DNA from 3 places in the Kocuria sp. UBA1838 genome. Region 3 is predicted to be linked to each of the others. Evidence: predicted binding sites of a transcription regulator. Region 3 holds the regulator's gene; each other region holds the start of a gene.
What was found. Region 3 encodes LexA, which represses DNA repair genes until DNA is damaged. Its sites were predicted from a motif close to TCGAACANNTGTTCGA; they were not measured.
Positions count from the first base shown of each region.

Region 1: a site for LexA is predicted at 1,084-1,099, ahead of ruvA (Holliday junction branch migration protein RuvA). Genes of this name have one in related genera too.
Region 2: a site for LexA is predicted at 3,989-4,004, ahead of B3I25_RS06655 (DNA polymerase III subunit alpha). Genes of this name have one in related genera too.

Region 1 is NZ_DDIY01000005.1:206,095-211,167, forward strand. Features, by position in the region: gene B3I25_RS02730 (YebC/PmpR family DNA-binding transcriptional regulator) at 1-271, shown strand, start outside; gene ruvC (crossover junction endodeoxyribonuclease RuvC) at 276-1,001, shown strand; gene ruvA (Holliday junction branch migration protein RuvA) at 1,187-1,828, shown strand; gene ruvB (Holliday junction branch migration DNA helicase RuvB) at 1,831-2,931, shown strand; gene B3I25_RS02750 (preprotein translocase subunit YajC) at 3,036-3,608, shown strand; gene secD (protein translocase subunit SecD) at 3,706-5,073, shown strand, end outside.
Region 2 is NZ_DDIY01000013.1:86,378-91,450, reverse strand. Features, by position in the region: gene B3I25_RS06660 (metallophosphoesterase family protein) at 1-153, opposite strand, end outside; gene B3I25_RS06655 (DNA polymerase III subunit alpha) at 327-3,980, opposite strand; gene B3I25_RS06650 (hypothetical protein) at 4,083-4,493, opposite strand; gene B3I25_RS06645 (hypothetical protein) at 4,683-4,910, shown strand; gene B3I25_RS06640 (PIN domain nuclease) at 4,901-5,073, shown strand, end outside.
Region 3 is NZ_DDIY01000019.1:80,703-85,775, forward strand. Features, by position in the region: gene hflX (GTPase HflX) at 1-76, shown strand, start outside; gene B3I25_RS12080 (ATP-dependent DNA helicase) at 73-2,127, shown strand; gene lexA (transcriptional repressor LexA) at 2,365-3,138, opposite strand; gene B3I25_RS12090 (LysM peptidoglycan-binding domain-containing protein) at 3,419-3,850, shown strand; gene B3I25_RS12095 (histidinol-phosphate transaminase) at 4,002-5,073, shown strand, end outside.

The sequences.
Region 1 (5,073 bases), on a different contig from region 3:
GGAAGTGCTCGACGAGTCCGACGACTTCGAGGTGGTCAGCGAGGCGACCGACCTGCCCGCGATCCGCACCGCCCTGGACGAGGCCGGTCTCGAGTACAACAACGACGACCCCCAGTTCCGCCCCACCATGAAGGTGGACCTGGACGCCGAGGGCGCCCGCAAGTTCCTCAAGCTCGCGGACGCGGTCGAGGAGCTCGACGACGTGCAGAACGTCTACTCGAATGCCAACATCCCGGCCGAGGTCATGGCCGTGCTCGAGGACGACGAGTAATTCCGTGAGTCCCGTGGTGGCCCGGCAGTCCCAACAGCGCGTGCTCGCGGTGGACCCCGGTCTCACCCGGTGTGGTTTCGCCGTGGTGGACATGTCCGCGCAGCGCACCGGGACGTTCGTGCACGTCCAGGTGAGCGGGACGCGCGCGCACGAGGCCCTCGAACACCGCGTGCTGTCGATCATGCGGGCCGCCGAGGAACTCATGGACCGCTTCCGCCCGGACGTCGTGGCCGTGGAACGCGTGTTCGCGCAGAACAACGCTCCCACGGTCGTGGGCACGGCCCAGGCCACGGGCGTCGTGATCGCCGCGGCCGCGGTGCGGGGCATCCCGGTCGCGTGGCACACCCCGTCCGAGGTCAAGGCCGCGGTCACCGGGGACGGCTCCGCGGACAAGGAATCGGTGAACCGCATGGTCGTGCGCATCCTGCGCCTGGACGCCCCGCCGCGGCCCGCGGACGCCGCCGACGCGCTGGCCCTGGCCGTGTGCCACGGGTGGCGCGGTGGGATGGCCGGTGTCAACGCGGCCGAGCGCACGTCCACCCACTCGGGTTCGCGCCCGATGCAGACCCGCCGGGGTGCCGCACTGACTCCGGCGCAGCAGGCGTGGCGACGCGCCGAGACCGCGTCGCGAGCCCCCGGTGCCACTGCGCCCCGCGCATCCGGTACGGCCGCGTCCCGCGCGCCGGGCGCAGCGACCGGTACCCGCGGGCGGCGCGGCCGGGTGTCCTGAGCCTCCCGTTGCGGGCCCGCCTCACGAGCAGGAGCACACGTTCTGGGTGTCCCCGACGCTTGGTACAGTGACGGGCAGGAATTCGTACACGTGTTCGAACGGCGCACCACGTCCTGCCCCCAGGTCGCGGCGCGTTCGGACACACCGATGTTCTCGGCCGGCGGCCGTGGGAGGGGAGGGGCACCGTGATCGCCTCGATAACCGGTGAGGTGCGCTTCGTGGGGGCCACGCTCGCCGTGGTGGAGGTCTCGGGCTTCGGCATCGAGGTCAACGCGAGCCCCCGCACGCTCGCCGGGCTGCGGGTCGGTGCCACCGCGCACCTGCACACCGCGTACATCGCCCGCAAGGACGAGGCGCCGGTGCTGTTCGGTTTCGCCCAGGCGGACGAGAAGGAGATCTTCTCCGTCATGCTCGGGGTCTCCGGGGTGGGCCCGCGCACCGCGCTCGCCGCGGTCTCTGTCCTCGGGCCCGACGACGCCCGGCGCGCGATCGCCGCCGGCGACGACAAGGCCTTCACGGCCGTCCCCGGGATCGGACCGAAGTCCGCGCGGCGCATCGTCCTGGAACTCGCGGACAAGCTCGTCCTGCCGGACCCCGCGCCGCAGCAGAGCGCACAGCCCGGCATGCAGGTGTGGCGTGAGCAGGTCGTGGACGCTCTCACGGGTCTGGGCTGGAGCGAGAAGGACGCGGCCCGCGGGATCGACGACGCCCTCGAGACCCAGCCGGAACTGGCAGAGTCCGCCAACGTGGCCGAGATCCTGCGCGCCGTGCTGTCCTGGCTCGGCACCGCCAAGGCCACGTCCCACCCGCGGACCAGGGGGCGGTGAGCATGGCCGTGGAGGAACGTGGATCGGTGGGCCAACAACGTCTCGTGGGCGCCGAGGGCGACTACGACGACCAGCAGCTCGAGGCGTCCCTGCGCCCGGGGACCCTGCACGACTTCGTGGGGCAGAAGCGGGTACGGGCACAGCTGTCCCTCGTGCTCGAGGCCTCCAAGCTGCGCGGGCGCACCGCGGACCACGTGCTGCTGTCCGGGCCTCCAGGCCTCGGCAAGACGACCCTGGCCATGATCATCGCGCAGGAGCTGGATGTCCCCCTGCGGATCTCGTCCGGTCCCGCGATCCAGCACGCCGGTGACCTCGCGGCCATCCTGTCCTCCCTGACCCACGGGGAGGTGCTGTTCCTGGACGAGATCCACCGGATGTCCCGGCCCGCGGAGGAAATGCTGTACATGGCCATGGAGGACTTCCGCGTGGACATCGTGGTGGGCAAGGGCGCCGGCGCCACGTCCATCCCGCTGGACCTGCCCCCGTTCACGCTCGTGGGTGCCACCACCCGCGCGGGGCTGCTGCCCGGGCCACTGCGCGACCGGTTCGGCTTCACGGGTCACCTGGAGTTCTACTCCGTCGAGGAACTCGAGCTCGTGCTGCGTCGTTCGGCCGGGCTGCTCGACCTCACCATGACGAGCGAGGCGTTCACGGAGGTCGCATCGCGCTCACGCGGCACCCCTCGTATCGCCAACCGACTGCTGCGGCGCGTGCGGGACTGGGCGCTCGTGCACGGCGTGGAGCGCATCGACGCGCGGGCCGCCGGATCCGCACTCGACATGTACGAGGTGGACGCCCGGGGTCTGGACCGCTTGGACCGCAACGTGCTCTCAGCCCTGGTGAACAAGTTCAACGGCGGCCCCGTGGGGTTGTCCACCCTGGCGATCGCCGTGGGGGAGGAGACCGAGACGGTCGAGACCGTCGCGGAACCATTCCTGGTCCGCGAGGGCCTGCTCGGTCGCACCCCGCGCGGGCGGATCGCCATGGCCACGGCGTGGGAGCACCTGGGACTCGACGTCCCGGAGCACGCTGCGTTCAAGGACCCGGCGCTGAAAACCGCGCTCGTCACCGAACCGGACTCGGAGGATCCGTCCAGCACGTGACCAGATCCATCCCCTAAGCTGGGGAGGATCGGCCGGGACCTTCGCACCCCTGCGCAGTCGTGCCCGGTCGCGCTGTACGTGCACCTCGACAGAACGGATCCTTCGTGACCATCCTCGCTCAGACCCAGGACGCTGCCGGTGGCGGCGCCGGAACCGCATGGTTCCTGCCCGTGATGCTCGTGGTCATGGTCCTGCTGCTGTGGCTGCCCATGCGCCGACAGAAGAAGGCCCAGGCCCAGATGAAGGCCAAGCAGGCCACCATGGAGCCGGGTACGCGCGTGATGACGAGCTTCGGTCTCTACGGCACCCTGCGGGACATGGACCGAGAGAACAACAAGGCAGTCCTGGAGGTCTCCCCGGGCCAGCTCGTCACGGTGCACTCCCAGACCGTGACCACCGTGGTGGACGAGCTGCCCGCCGAGTCCGCGGCCACCGCCGCCCCCGGCGTGGTCGAGGCGGAGTCCGTGCAGGCCGGTACCCCCGAGGCGGCCGGTTCTGCGCATCGCGTCGACCCGGTCGACCCCGTGGACGGTTCCACGGCCGCCGGCGAGCAGGGCCCTACCCAGCGCGGCGCCGCCCAGCCCGGCACCACACCGGGCGCGGCGGCCCCGGATGCCTCGCAACGGGCCTGGCGCGACGCCCGCGACCGCGACGATCGCGGTAACCCCACTACCTGATTCCCCCCCCCACCGGGACACGGGCCGAGGACCTCGGCCCGTTTCTCATGTGTCGACCGGGCCGCGGCCCCGGTCGAGGACACGTTGAAGGACACCAATGGCAGCAGAGAAGAAGGCGCAGACCCCGGGATCGCGTGGCGGGTCCCGTTGGCGGCGCACCAGGGCCTCCAGCACGTCGGAGGGGACCCCCGGGAACGGGACCGCAGCGGCGAACGGCACGTCCGGTAGGAGCGGGGGTACCGCGAAGCGGCGCCCCCGCTCCGGAGCGGGGGCGTCGGCGGCGCGCAAGGCACTGGTGGCCCTTGCAGCGGTGATCGCGATCCTCGCCGGGGTGCTCGTCTACGGTGTGACGACCGACCGCACCGGGTGGGCGCCCAAACTGGCGCTGGATCTCGAGGGTGGCACGCAGATGGTGCTCTCGCCCACGCTGCAGGGGGAAAACTCCGGTCAGGACATCTCCCAGGAGCAGCTCGACCAGGCAGTCGAGATCATCCGCCAGCGCGTGGACGGTACGGGTGTCTCCGAGGCGGAGATCACCACGCAGTCCGGGCGCAACATCGTGGTGTCGATGCCCGGTGTGCCCTCGTCCGAGACGCGTGAGCTGATCCAGACCTCCGCGCAGATGGCGTTCCGTCCCGTGATCGTCTCAGGCGCCGGCGCGGCCACCCCGGAGAACCAGCGCACCGACCCCACGTCGATCCCCCAACCGGAGGGTGAGCCCGAGAACTCGTCCGACCCCAAGTGGGTCACGCGGGATCTCTTCGCCAGGTACGAGGCGCTCGACTGCAGCGCGCCGCGGCCCCAGGAGGAGCGCGCCTCCCAGCCGCAGGACAAGGCGATCGTGGCGTGCGATCCGCTGAGCAACGCCAAGTTCATCCTGGGCCCCGTCGAGATCCCCGGCACGGACATCGCCACGGCGTCCTACGCACAGGCGTCCAACTCCCAGGGCCACGCGACGGGCGGGTTCGCCGTGAACCTGCAGTTCAACGACGAGGGCACGCAGACCTTCAAGGAACTTTCCGAACGGCTCTACGGACTCGGCCAGGGTGGACAGAACGGTGCACGCAACCGGTTCGCGATCGTGCTGGACGGTTCCGTGGTCTCCGCGCCGACCATGAACGCCGTGATCACGGACGGTCGTGCGCAGATCACCGGCAACTTCACCGAGGACGAGGCCAAGTTCCTGTCCGAGCAGTTGAAGTACGGTGCGCTGCCGGTGTCCTTCTCGATCGACTCCGAGCAGCAGATCTCCGCAACCCTGGGCAGTAACCAGTTGCGGATGGGCATCATCGCGGGGCTGATCGGTCTGGCGCTCGTGTGCATCTACTCGCTGTTCCAGTACCGCTGGTTGGGTCTCGTGACCATCGCCTCACTCGTCGTGGCCGGTGTCGTGACCTACCTGGCCATCACCCTGCTGGGGTGGGGCGCGAACTACCGGCTGTCCCTGGCCGGCGTCGCGGGTCTC
Region 2 (5,073 bases), on a different contig from region 3:
GGGCATCCGGCTGTGACCGTGGCCGTGCTGGGTCACAAGCGCCGGTGCCGCGTGGGCGGTCGACGGCGCGGCGGCGAGCACACCGGCGGCCGCGATGGCGCTGCCTCCGGTGATCAGGTTCCGGCGCGAGGGACGTGAGGTGTTCTCGGTCATGTGGTGCTCCTGGTGCGAAGGGTTCCGACCGCTGCGGGCGGAGGGGGTCCGGCTACTACGGGCGGTGAGCATCCGACCGCGACGGGCGGTGGGTGAGTCACACGCTAGGGTCACCGCGTTACGGCCACGTGGCGCCCCGGTGTCCCGTGGGGCACGAGCCGCGCGCCGGTTATTCACCTTCTGACCTGGGGTTTCACCTCGGTTCTGGTGCGGGGGTGCGCACCGGCGACGGCGCTGTCCCCCTGGGGAGCGCGGCCCCGGGAGGCACCGGGCCGTTCGGGGCCGTGGCTGCGGCGTCGTCCGGGGCCCTCAGCGGACTCCGGTCGCGGCGGACGGGACGGTGTGGGCCGCGAACCCAGCAGGGACCGGGGAACCGGGAGGGTCTCCGGGCGGGAGAGGTCCCACGCCTGGGCCGCCTGGATCCCGATCCCCCGCGGGCCCGTGCGGCGCGTGTGGCCGTGGACCAACAGCAGCGTGGGGGCGAACAGTACCTCACCGGAGGCGGCCTGGGCCTCGTCGAAGAACGTGCAGTCCACGGCCCCGGAGCCGTCGTCCAAGGAGATGAAGACCACGCGTTTGCCGCTGCGCATGGGCGGGGTCATGGTGGAGACCCGCACGCCAGCTACGATCACCTCGGTGCCGTTGCGCAACCCCAACAGGTCTTCGGCGCGGGTGGCCCCGTAGGAACGCATGAGCTCACCGTGCGAGTCCATGAGGTGGGCGCTGACCTCGATGCGCATGGTGTCCATCTCCGCTTTGACCCGCTCCCCCGTGCTCGGTTCAGGCAGCCGCGCCGGAAGGGCGGCCAGGTCCACGTCCCCGAGGGGCAGGGCCAGCTGCCCCTCCCCGGGCTGCGCACGGGCCGAGGTCCCGCGCCCGGTCGCGGGCCGATCCGCCTGTTCCCGCAGGAAGTGGACCATGTCCGTGTGGGAGGCCCGCGTCTCGGCGCGGTGCAACAGGGAGTCCAGGGCGCCCGCCTCCGCGAGCCGTTGCAGCGTGCGCCGGGTGGGCCGGGCGCGCACCCGCAGTTCGGCGAGGGTGCTGTAGGGCTGGGCGGCCACGAGACGTTCGATCTCCGCGGCGCTGATCCCCGCGATGGAACCCAGGGACATGCGGATCCCCCACGCACCGTCCTGGGTGTGGGGGATCCCCCGGTCCAGGTCCCCCGAGACCACGGTCCCTGGCCGCGGCGTGACCGACTCCACCCGGTGGTGGTCCGTGCTGCGGTTGACGTCCGGGCCCAGCACGGGGATCCCCATGCGGCGGGCCTCCCCCACGAGCAGGCGGGCGGGGTACATCCCGGGGTCATGTTCCCACACCCCGGCCATGAACGCCTCCGGGTGATGGGTCTTCAACCACGCCGACTGATAGGTGGGCACCGCGAAGGCCACCGCGTGGGCCTTGCAGAAACCGAAACTGCCGAACGCGTGCAGGATCCCCCACACCGTGTCGATCACGTCCGGGGCGTAGCCGCGAGCGCGGGCGCCGTCGCGGAAAGCGGTTTCCACGGGCTCCTCCGAGGCAGAGCCGAGCAGTCGCCGCCAGATGTCCGCGCGGGCCAGACCACACCCGGTCATCCGGTCCATGATGCGCATGATCTGTTCGTGGTAGACGGCCACCCCGCGGGTCTCGGCGAGGATCTCCTGGAGGTCCGCGTGGGGGTAGGTGGGCGTGGACCAGCCGTGGCGGGCGTTGAGGTAGGGCCGGACCATGGCGGCCTGCATGGGCCCGGGGCGGAACAGGGAGATGTCCACGACGAGGTCGTTGAACTCCTCCGGTCCCATGGTCCCGATCAGTTCCCGCTGCCCGGGGGACTCGATCTGGAAGCACCCCAGGGTGTGGGTGGAGCTGATCAGCCGGAAGGTGTCGGGGTCGTCTCGGGGCATGGTGTCGAGGTTGGGCGGGGGTTCGTGGGGTCGCAACCGGGTGATCTCCTCCACGGCGTGGGCCAGGGTGGACTGCATGCGCACGCCCAGGATGTCGAGTTTGATCAGCCCCATGGGGTCCATGTCGTGCTTGTCGTACTGGGACATGGGCAGCCCGATCCCGCTGGCCTGCACGGGGGTGCGCTGCAACAGGGTGGTGTCGGAGAGGATCACCCCGCACGGATGCATGGAGATGTGCCGGGGTAGTCGGTCGAGGCGTTCGGTGAGATCCACGAGCAGGTCCAACTGCCGGTTGTTGCGCAGCCGCTCCGCGAGCGGGGCGAGTTCGGGCCGGCGTGCGATCTCCTCCCGCAGGGTGCCCCCGGGCACGCGCCACAACTGGGTGGCCACGTGGTCCACCTCCTGGGCCTCGAGCCCCAGTGCCAGTCCGGCGTCCCGCACGGCTCCGCGGGAGCGGTAGGCGTTCTGCATGCTCATGAGCGTGACGCGGCGGGGGCCGAAGCGTTCGAAGATCCGGTGGTAGACGGCGTGGCGTTGCGCGCTCTCCATGTCGATGTCGATGTCCGGCAGGCTGGGGCGCAGCGGGGAGAGGAAGCGCTCGAAGACGAGGTCGTACTCGAGCGGATCCGCCGGTGAGATCCCCAACAGGTGGACCACCAGGGACGAGACCCCGGAACCGCGAGCGGCGTGACGCACACCCATGCCGCTCATCAGTTCCGAGACCTCCCCCACGGTCAGGAAGTACCCGGCGAAGCCGAGCTGGGCGATCACCGCGAGTTCCCGTTCCAACCGTCCGCGCAGGGACTCCCGGTTGAGTCCGGGCACGGTGCGGTCCCAGTCCTCGCCGGCATGCAACCGGGCGAGTCCCGCGTAGCAACGCTGGGCCAGTTCCCGGTCCGGGTCACCGCTTACCCCGATCACCGAGGCCTCCGGGATCACCGGACGGTCCACCCCGAGATCCCCCTCCGGATCTAGACGGCAGCGCTGGGCCAGGTGGTGGGTGTCCGCGAGCAGCGCGCCGTGTCCCGCCTGACCGTGGTCCGCGGCGAGGGCGATCTCCCGGGCCAGCAGACTCATCTCGTCACCGTCCTTGAGCCAGCCCTGCCCGTTGGGTTGCAGCACACCGCGATCCGCCCCGGCCAGTTCGTCGAGGGACATCAAGGTCCGGGCGGCATCCAGGACGTCCGCGGTCACGGCCTGCCCCGGGTGGGCGTAGCGCACGGCGTTGCTGAGCACCACGGGCAGCTGCGCCTGCCGCCCGATCTGGAACATCCGCACCGCGTGCCCCATGCTCAGGGGCGCACCCTGGGGCGCCAGGTGGGTCACCGTCTCCACCACGAGGGTCTCCGCGGGCAGCACGTGACGCCATCGGTTCAGCGCGGTGCGCGCCGCGTGGTAGTGCCGTCCCACGAGCAGCCGACCCACGTCCGAGTCCGGGCCGAGCAGCACCACGAGTCCGGTATCACCGTGGCGCGCCGCACGATGCACGTGCCGCGCCAACTGCTCCGCGCTGAGTCCGATGGGGTGGGCCGCGTGCCGGTCATGAGCCCGGTGGGCGGCGGAGACAACCCGGCACAGGGCCGCGTACCCGGCTCCCCCGTTGCGTCCCGTGGCCAGGACCACCACCCGGCCGATCACCACGGGTGCCGCCGGACGACGTCGCTGTCCGGCCGCCCGACTCTGCCCGGCCACCCGGCCCTGCGCGCCTCCCGCGCCGGCGCGCGGGGTCCGCAGCAGGGCGATGTCCACGCCCAGGACGGGAGCGAGACCGTGCGCGCGGCATGCCAGCACGTGTTTGACGGCCCCGTAGAGGCCGTCCCGGTCCGTGCACGCGAGGACCTGTGCTCCCTGGGACGCGGCCGCCCGGGCGAGTTCTTCCGGACGCGCCACACCGTAGTGCGCACTGAAGGCCGAGGCCACGTGAAGATGGGGGAACCACATGCCCATATTCGAAACTTTATTCGAACTTCTGTCAATCGCGGACGGCTCCGCGGGCGACATGAAGTGACATGGAAGGACTCCGCACGGGGACCACGGGCGGTCTCATGCGGCGCTGACACGGAGCACCCGCCACTGATCGGTGAACTGGTTCCGGACCAGCTCGAAGGTGCGTGCGATAACCACCCCGGGCCGGACGACCTGCACCCGCCACCGCTCCTGATCCACCGCGCTCGTGCGGCTCTCACGCGGCACGCGGACCTCCACGTCCCACCAATTCCGGCGTTCGTACCAGCGAACGGCGGGCTGCAGGACGTGATGCTCCTCACCGCGGTACGTCACCACACACGGCGTCCCGGTGATGTCACACACCACCGCGAGATCATCGAGGGCGGGGTCCGTGGAGCCGCCCACCAGCCCCGTGGGACGCTCCACCGGCATGCCCGCGCCGATCACCGGAACCGTGTCCCACGGGTCCTCGTATTGCCCGGTCTCTGTCATCTCCAGCACCGTCATGGTGGCTCACCCTCCCCGATTATTCGAAAATTTATTCGACTACTGAGACGGTGCCAAGATCGTCCGACATGCATAAGCGACCGACGCCACGGCGGTGTCGGTCACCGGAGAGATGCCCGCACACGGGCGTGGGTGAGATCTTTTCCGTTAAACGATATCGCGATAGCATTCTTCGAGGAGGTGCTGACGATGAAGAATGTCCTCATCCGGGGACTCAGTGACAGGGCGGTTGAAAGCATCGATGCGGAGGCATCCGCGCTGGGGCTATCCCGCAACGAGTTCCTGCGCCGGAAGTTTGAGACAGCGGCAGCCATGACGGACGACAAGGCCACGGTGACCACTGAGGACTGGGAGCGCTCCTCCCGCGCGTTCGGCGACCTCATGGATGACGACATCATGGCTGCCGCGTGGCAGTGACCGGCTGGTTAATTGACAAGTCTGCGTATGCACGAATGCAGGCAGGGAAGGCCGCGCACCTCGAGGACTGGAATGCCCGCATCGAACGAGGACTGGTTCGACTCTCGACGGTCACGCGGCTTGAACTGGGATTCTCATCCCGTTCCGGCGAAGGCGGGCGTCA
Region 3 (5,073 bases):
ACTCGAGCCCTACCGCGTGGCGGAGCCCGGGAGCCCGGCCGCCGCGCCCACCGCGGAGGATCCCGCCGGAGCATGAGCGCATCGTTCGTCGACGAAGCGGGGCACGACCTCTCAGACGTCCGCCCCGAAACGCTGCCCGGCGCGGTGGACACGCTCGAGCTCCTCGACTCCGCCGTGACCGCGCTGGGCGGGCAGCGTCGGGAGGGACAGCGGTTCATGGCGGCCAAGGTCGCCGAGGCCCTCGAGACCGGCCGGCATCTGTTGGTCCAGGCAGGGACCGGTACGGGTAAGTCGCTCGCATACCTCGTCCCGGCCCTGCGTCACGCCCGCACCGCGGACAAGCCCGTGGTCGTGGCCACGGCCACGCTGGCCCTGCAGTCCCAGATCACGGGCCGGGACGTCCCCCGCTTGCTCGACGCGCTCGAGGACGAACTGGACGACCGCCCCGTCGTCGCGCTGCTCAAGGGCCGCTCCAATTACGCGTGCCTGCACAAGGTCGAGGGCGGCTACCCGGACGACGACGGCGCCCTGTTCGACGTCCCCGGTTCGGGACCCGCCGCAGGGGGCGCGGATCGCCCCCTCGGTGGCTTGGCCCAGCAGGTGCTGCGGTTGCGGGAATGGGTCGAGACCACCGAGACCGGGGACCGGGACGACGTCCAGCCGGGTGTCACGGACGCCGCGTGGCGGCAGGTCTCCGTGACCGCCAAGGAGTGCCTGGGGCGCAAGTGCCCCCTCGTGGAGGAGTGCTTCGCCGAGCGCGCCCGGGCCGAGGCCGGCGAGGCGGACGTGGTGATCACCAACCACGCGCTGCTCGCGATCAACGCGTTCGAGGGGCTCGCGGTCCTGCCCGAGCACGACGTCGTGATCGTTGACGAGGCCCATGAGCTGCGGGACCGGGTCACGGGTGCCGTGACCGCGTCGCTGTCCGCCGCCGCGGTACGAGCGGCGGCCACGGCCGTGCGCAAGCACACCGCGGCGTCGAGCGATGCACTCGAGAAGGCCGCGCAGGCCTTCGATCTCGCCTTCGACCCCGACCCGTCCGGACTGTTGCCGCGAGGCTTCACCGAGGAGCAGGTCTACGCGGTCGGTGGCGTTCAGGATGCCGCGCGCACGGGGCTCAGTGACACCAAGGGCGATTCCAAGGGCGAGGACGCGGCACGTCACGCGGCCCGCTCACGGTTGTCCGAGCTGCTGGACACCGCCGAGCGCATGCTGTCGGCGGACACCGCCCATGACGTCCTGTGGATCTCCCGCGTGGGTCGCTGGTCGCCCACGGAGGGATACGCGGGATCGTCCGAAGGGGAACCGGCGACCCTGAACATCGCGCCGCTCAGCGTCGCGGGGCCCCTGCGGGAGGGGTTGTTCGACGGGCGCACGGTCGTGCTGACCTCGGCGACCCTGGCCGTGGGGTCATCGTTCTCGTCCACGGCCGGGGCTCTCGGCCTGCAGGGCCCGGGGTCCCCCGCGTGGCGGGGCGTGGACGTGGGCAGTCCCTTCGACTACCGCCGCCAGGGCATCCTCTACGTGGCCAAGCACCTCGCGAAACCCGGCCGTGGCGTCTCGGAGGAGCAACTCGAGGAACTGTTCGGGCTGCTCGAGGCCTCGGGCGGCGGCGCGCTCGGTCTGTTCTCGTCCCGCCGGGCCGCGGAGGACGCGGCGGAGGCGCTGCGAGATCGTACAGAGCTGCCCATCCTGTGCCAGGGGGACGCCTCCCTGCCGTCCCTGGTCAAGGAGTTCACCGACGATCCCTCAGCGAGCCTGTTCGGAACCATGAGCCTGTGGCAGGGAGTGGACGTGCCGGGACAGTCATGCCGACTGGTCGTGATCGACCGGATCCCGTTCCCGCGCCCGGACGATCCCCTGGGCACCGCCCGTACACGCGCGGCCGAACGGGCAGGCGGCAACGGGTTCATGTCGGTCTCGGCCACCCACGCCGCGGTGCGCCTGGCGCAGGGCGCCGGCCGACTGATCCGTGCGAGCGGGGACAAGGGCGTCGTCGCCGTGCTGGACTCGCGGCTCGCCACGGCGCGCTACGGGTCCTTCCTGGCCCAGTCCCTCCCGCCGCTGTGGCCCACCACGGACCGCTCGACCGTTCTCGGGGCGTTAGAGCGATTGGCGCGCTCCTGAGCGTTCGACGTCGCTGTGCTCACATCCGTGGTGCCGTCTAGGGAGACGCGCGTTGAGTGCCTCCGTGCTCCCCGCCGGATCATGCGCGGGTCGGCGCACGGTGTTACGGCGCGCGCCGCAGCCCTGTGAGCGCGGGTCCGTGGTCCGGAGCGCGAGCACGGGCGGTTCCGAGGCGGTGCACGCCGCCGGGTCCCGCGTGACGCGACGCGCGGGACCCGGAACCGTTGGGAGGGCGAGCTACAGGGAGCGGAAGACCGAGACGACCTTTCCCATCACGGTCGCGTGATCACCCAGGATGGGTTCGTAGCGGGTGTTCTGGGGCAGCAGCCACGTGTGGCCGTCGCGCTGGCGGAAGGTCTTGATGGTCGCTTCGTCGTCCAGCAGGGCAGCCACGACGTCCCCGTTCTGCGCGGAGTTCTGTTGGCGCACCACGACCCAGTCGCCGTCGCAGATGGCTGCGTCGATCATGGAGTCCCCGGAGACCTTGAGCATGAACAACTGGCCGTGACCCACGAACTGCCGTGGCAGGGAGTAGACCTCCTCGACCGATTGTTCGGCGGTGATGGGGCCACCGGCGGCGATGCGCCCCACGAGCGGTACGGGGACCATGGCGTCGTCGTCATCCGCGGCGGGCAGGTCGCCCATGGTGTGCACCGCGGGGGACGCGGCGCCCGATGCGCGGGTCGCCAAGGATTCCACGGAACCCGCGGGCTCGTCGGCCGGCCCCAGGTGGCGGTCGAGTTCCTCCGCGCTCAACGGGCGCAGGACCTCCATGGCGCGGGGTCGGCGCGGATCCCGGCGCAGGTAGCCCCACTTCTCGAGCTGGCCGAGCTGATGGGTCACGCTGGACAGGGACGCCAGACCCACGGTGTCACCGATCTCACGCATGGACGGCGGGTAGCCGCGCGTGGTGATGCAGCGCTGCACGGCACCGAGGATTCGTGCTTGTCGAGGGGTGAGCGTGCGCGGGCGTCGGTCGGACGCCTGCTGATTCGGGGAAGAAGTGCTCACGTGCGGGGTCCTTTCACCGTCCACGCTGTGCACACCCTGCGGTGGGCTGCGGAGGCCGCTTATGCGTGTCGGAGACGTGGGGTCAACTAACTCCTGTGTGACCTCGAGCTTAACCCGCGCGCGTCCCCGGGTTCAAATATGTGTTCGAAAAGGTCCTCGACAGCATTCGTACACCCGTGCTAGAACTGTGGGTAGAGATTCGAAAATGTGTTCTAAATACGCTCCGCGTTCGAACACCGCCACCTTCGGGTGGATCCGGTCAGATCACCAGGAGGTAGCCATGACCGCTCTCACCTTGTCGCGATCCGTTCGTTCCGCCACGGCTGCGTCCTCCGCCGCCGTGCGCGCTCGTACGTCGGCCCGCGCCGCGTCCGTCCAGGCCGCCCCGCGCGCCGCTCGCTCGCCGCTGCAGCTCACCCGCCGCGGCCGGTTCTTCCTGATCGGGCTGCCCTTCGTCACGGGAGCGGCGGCCCTGTTGGTGGTCGCCGCTGTCTTCCTGCTGCCGCCCACGGTCAAGGCATCCACGGAACCGGCGGGGGCGCCCGTGACCCACGGTGTCACGGTGCAGGCGAACCAGACCCTGTGGGAGATCGCCGCCGTCGCGGACCCGCAGCGGGACACCCGCGAGGTCATGAACGACATCGCCGAGCTCAACGGTCTGACGTCCTCCACCCTGCACACGGGTCAGGTCCTGGAGGTCCCGTCCCGCTGACGGTGACCCGTCGGTGACGTGATCCGTCGGTGCCAAGTGAGCGACTCCTGGTGCGCCGACAAGCTCCGGGCGGTGTCACGACTGGTCCGGGAATCGACACACCGTGAGACGTCGTGTGACCGGATATGCGCCGAGTCCATAGACTGGTCTGGTGAATTCTCGTGATGATTCCCTCGAAGCCCTTCCGCTGCGCGACGACCTGCGGGGCCTGTCTCCCTACGGTGCTCCCCAGCTGGAAGTCCGTGTCGCACTGAACACCAACGAGAACACCCATCCGGTTCCCGAGCCCGTGGTTCGGGCCATCACGCGGCGCGTCACCGATGCCGCGGCGTCCCTGAACCGCTACCCGGACCGGGACTTCACCAATCTGCGGACCACCCTAGCGTCCTATCTGGGTCACGAGCTGACCGAGGACAATCTGTGGGCCGCCAACGGGTCCAACGAGATCCTGCAGCAGATCCTGCAGGCCTTCGGTGGGCCGGAGCGCTCCGTGTTGAGCTTCGTCCCCACGTACTCGATGTACCCGTTGCTCGCCCTCGGGACCGGAACGCGGTTCATCGCGGGGGAGCGCGCCGCGGACTTCTCCCTGTCCGCGGAGTCGGCGGCTCGCCAGGTGGGGGAGCACGCCCCGAACATCGTGTTCCTGTGCTCGCCTAACAACCCCACCGGGACCGCGCTCGGACTGGATGTCGTCGAGGCCGTGTACGAGGCGGGGGAGGACCGCAACACCATCGTCGTCGTGGACGAGGCCTACGCCGAGTTCGCGCGCTTCGGAACCCCCTCGGCGCTAACCCTGCTTCCCGGCCGTCCCCGGCTCATCGTCACGCGCACCATGAGCAAGGCGTTCGCGTTAGCGGGTGCACGGCTCGGGTACTTCGCCGCGGACCGCTCCGTCGCGGACGCTATCCGCCTCGTGCGCTTGCCGTACCACCTGTCCTCGGTGACCCAGGCGACCGCACTGGCCGCACTCGAACACCACGAGACACTGCTCGGCACGGTCGAGGACATCAAACTGCAGCGCGACCGGATCGTGGACGAGCTCAAGAGACTGGGCCTGACCCCCGCCGAATCCGATTCCAACTTCGTGTTCTTCGAGTGCGGCGGGGACGCCCACGCCATGTGGCAGGGTCTGCTTGACCAGGGCGTCCTCGTGCGGGACGTGGGGATCCCCGGCCACCTACGGGTCACCGCCGGGACGGAAGCGGAGACCACCGCGTTTCTCG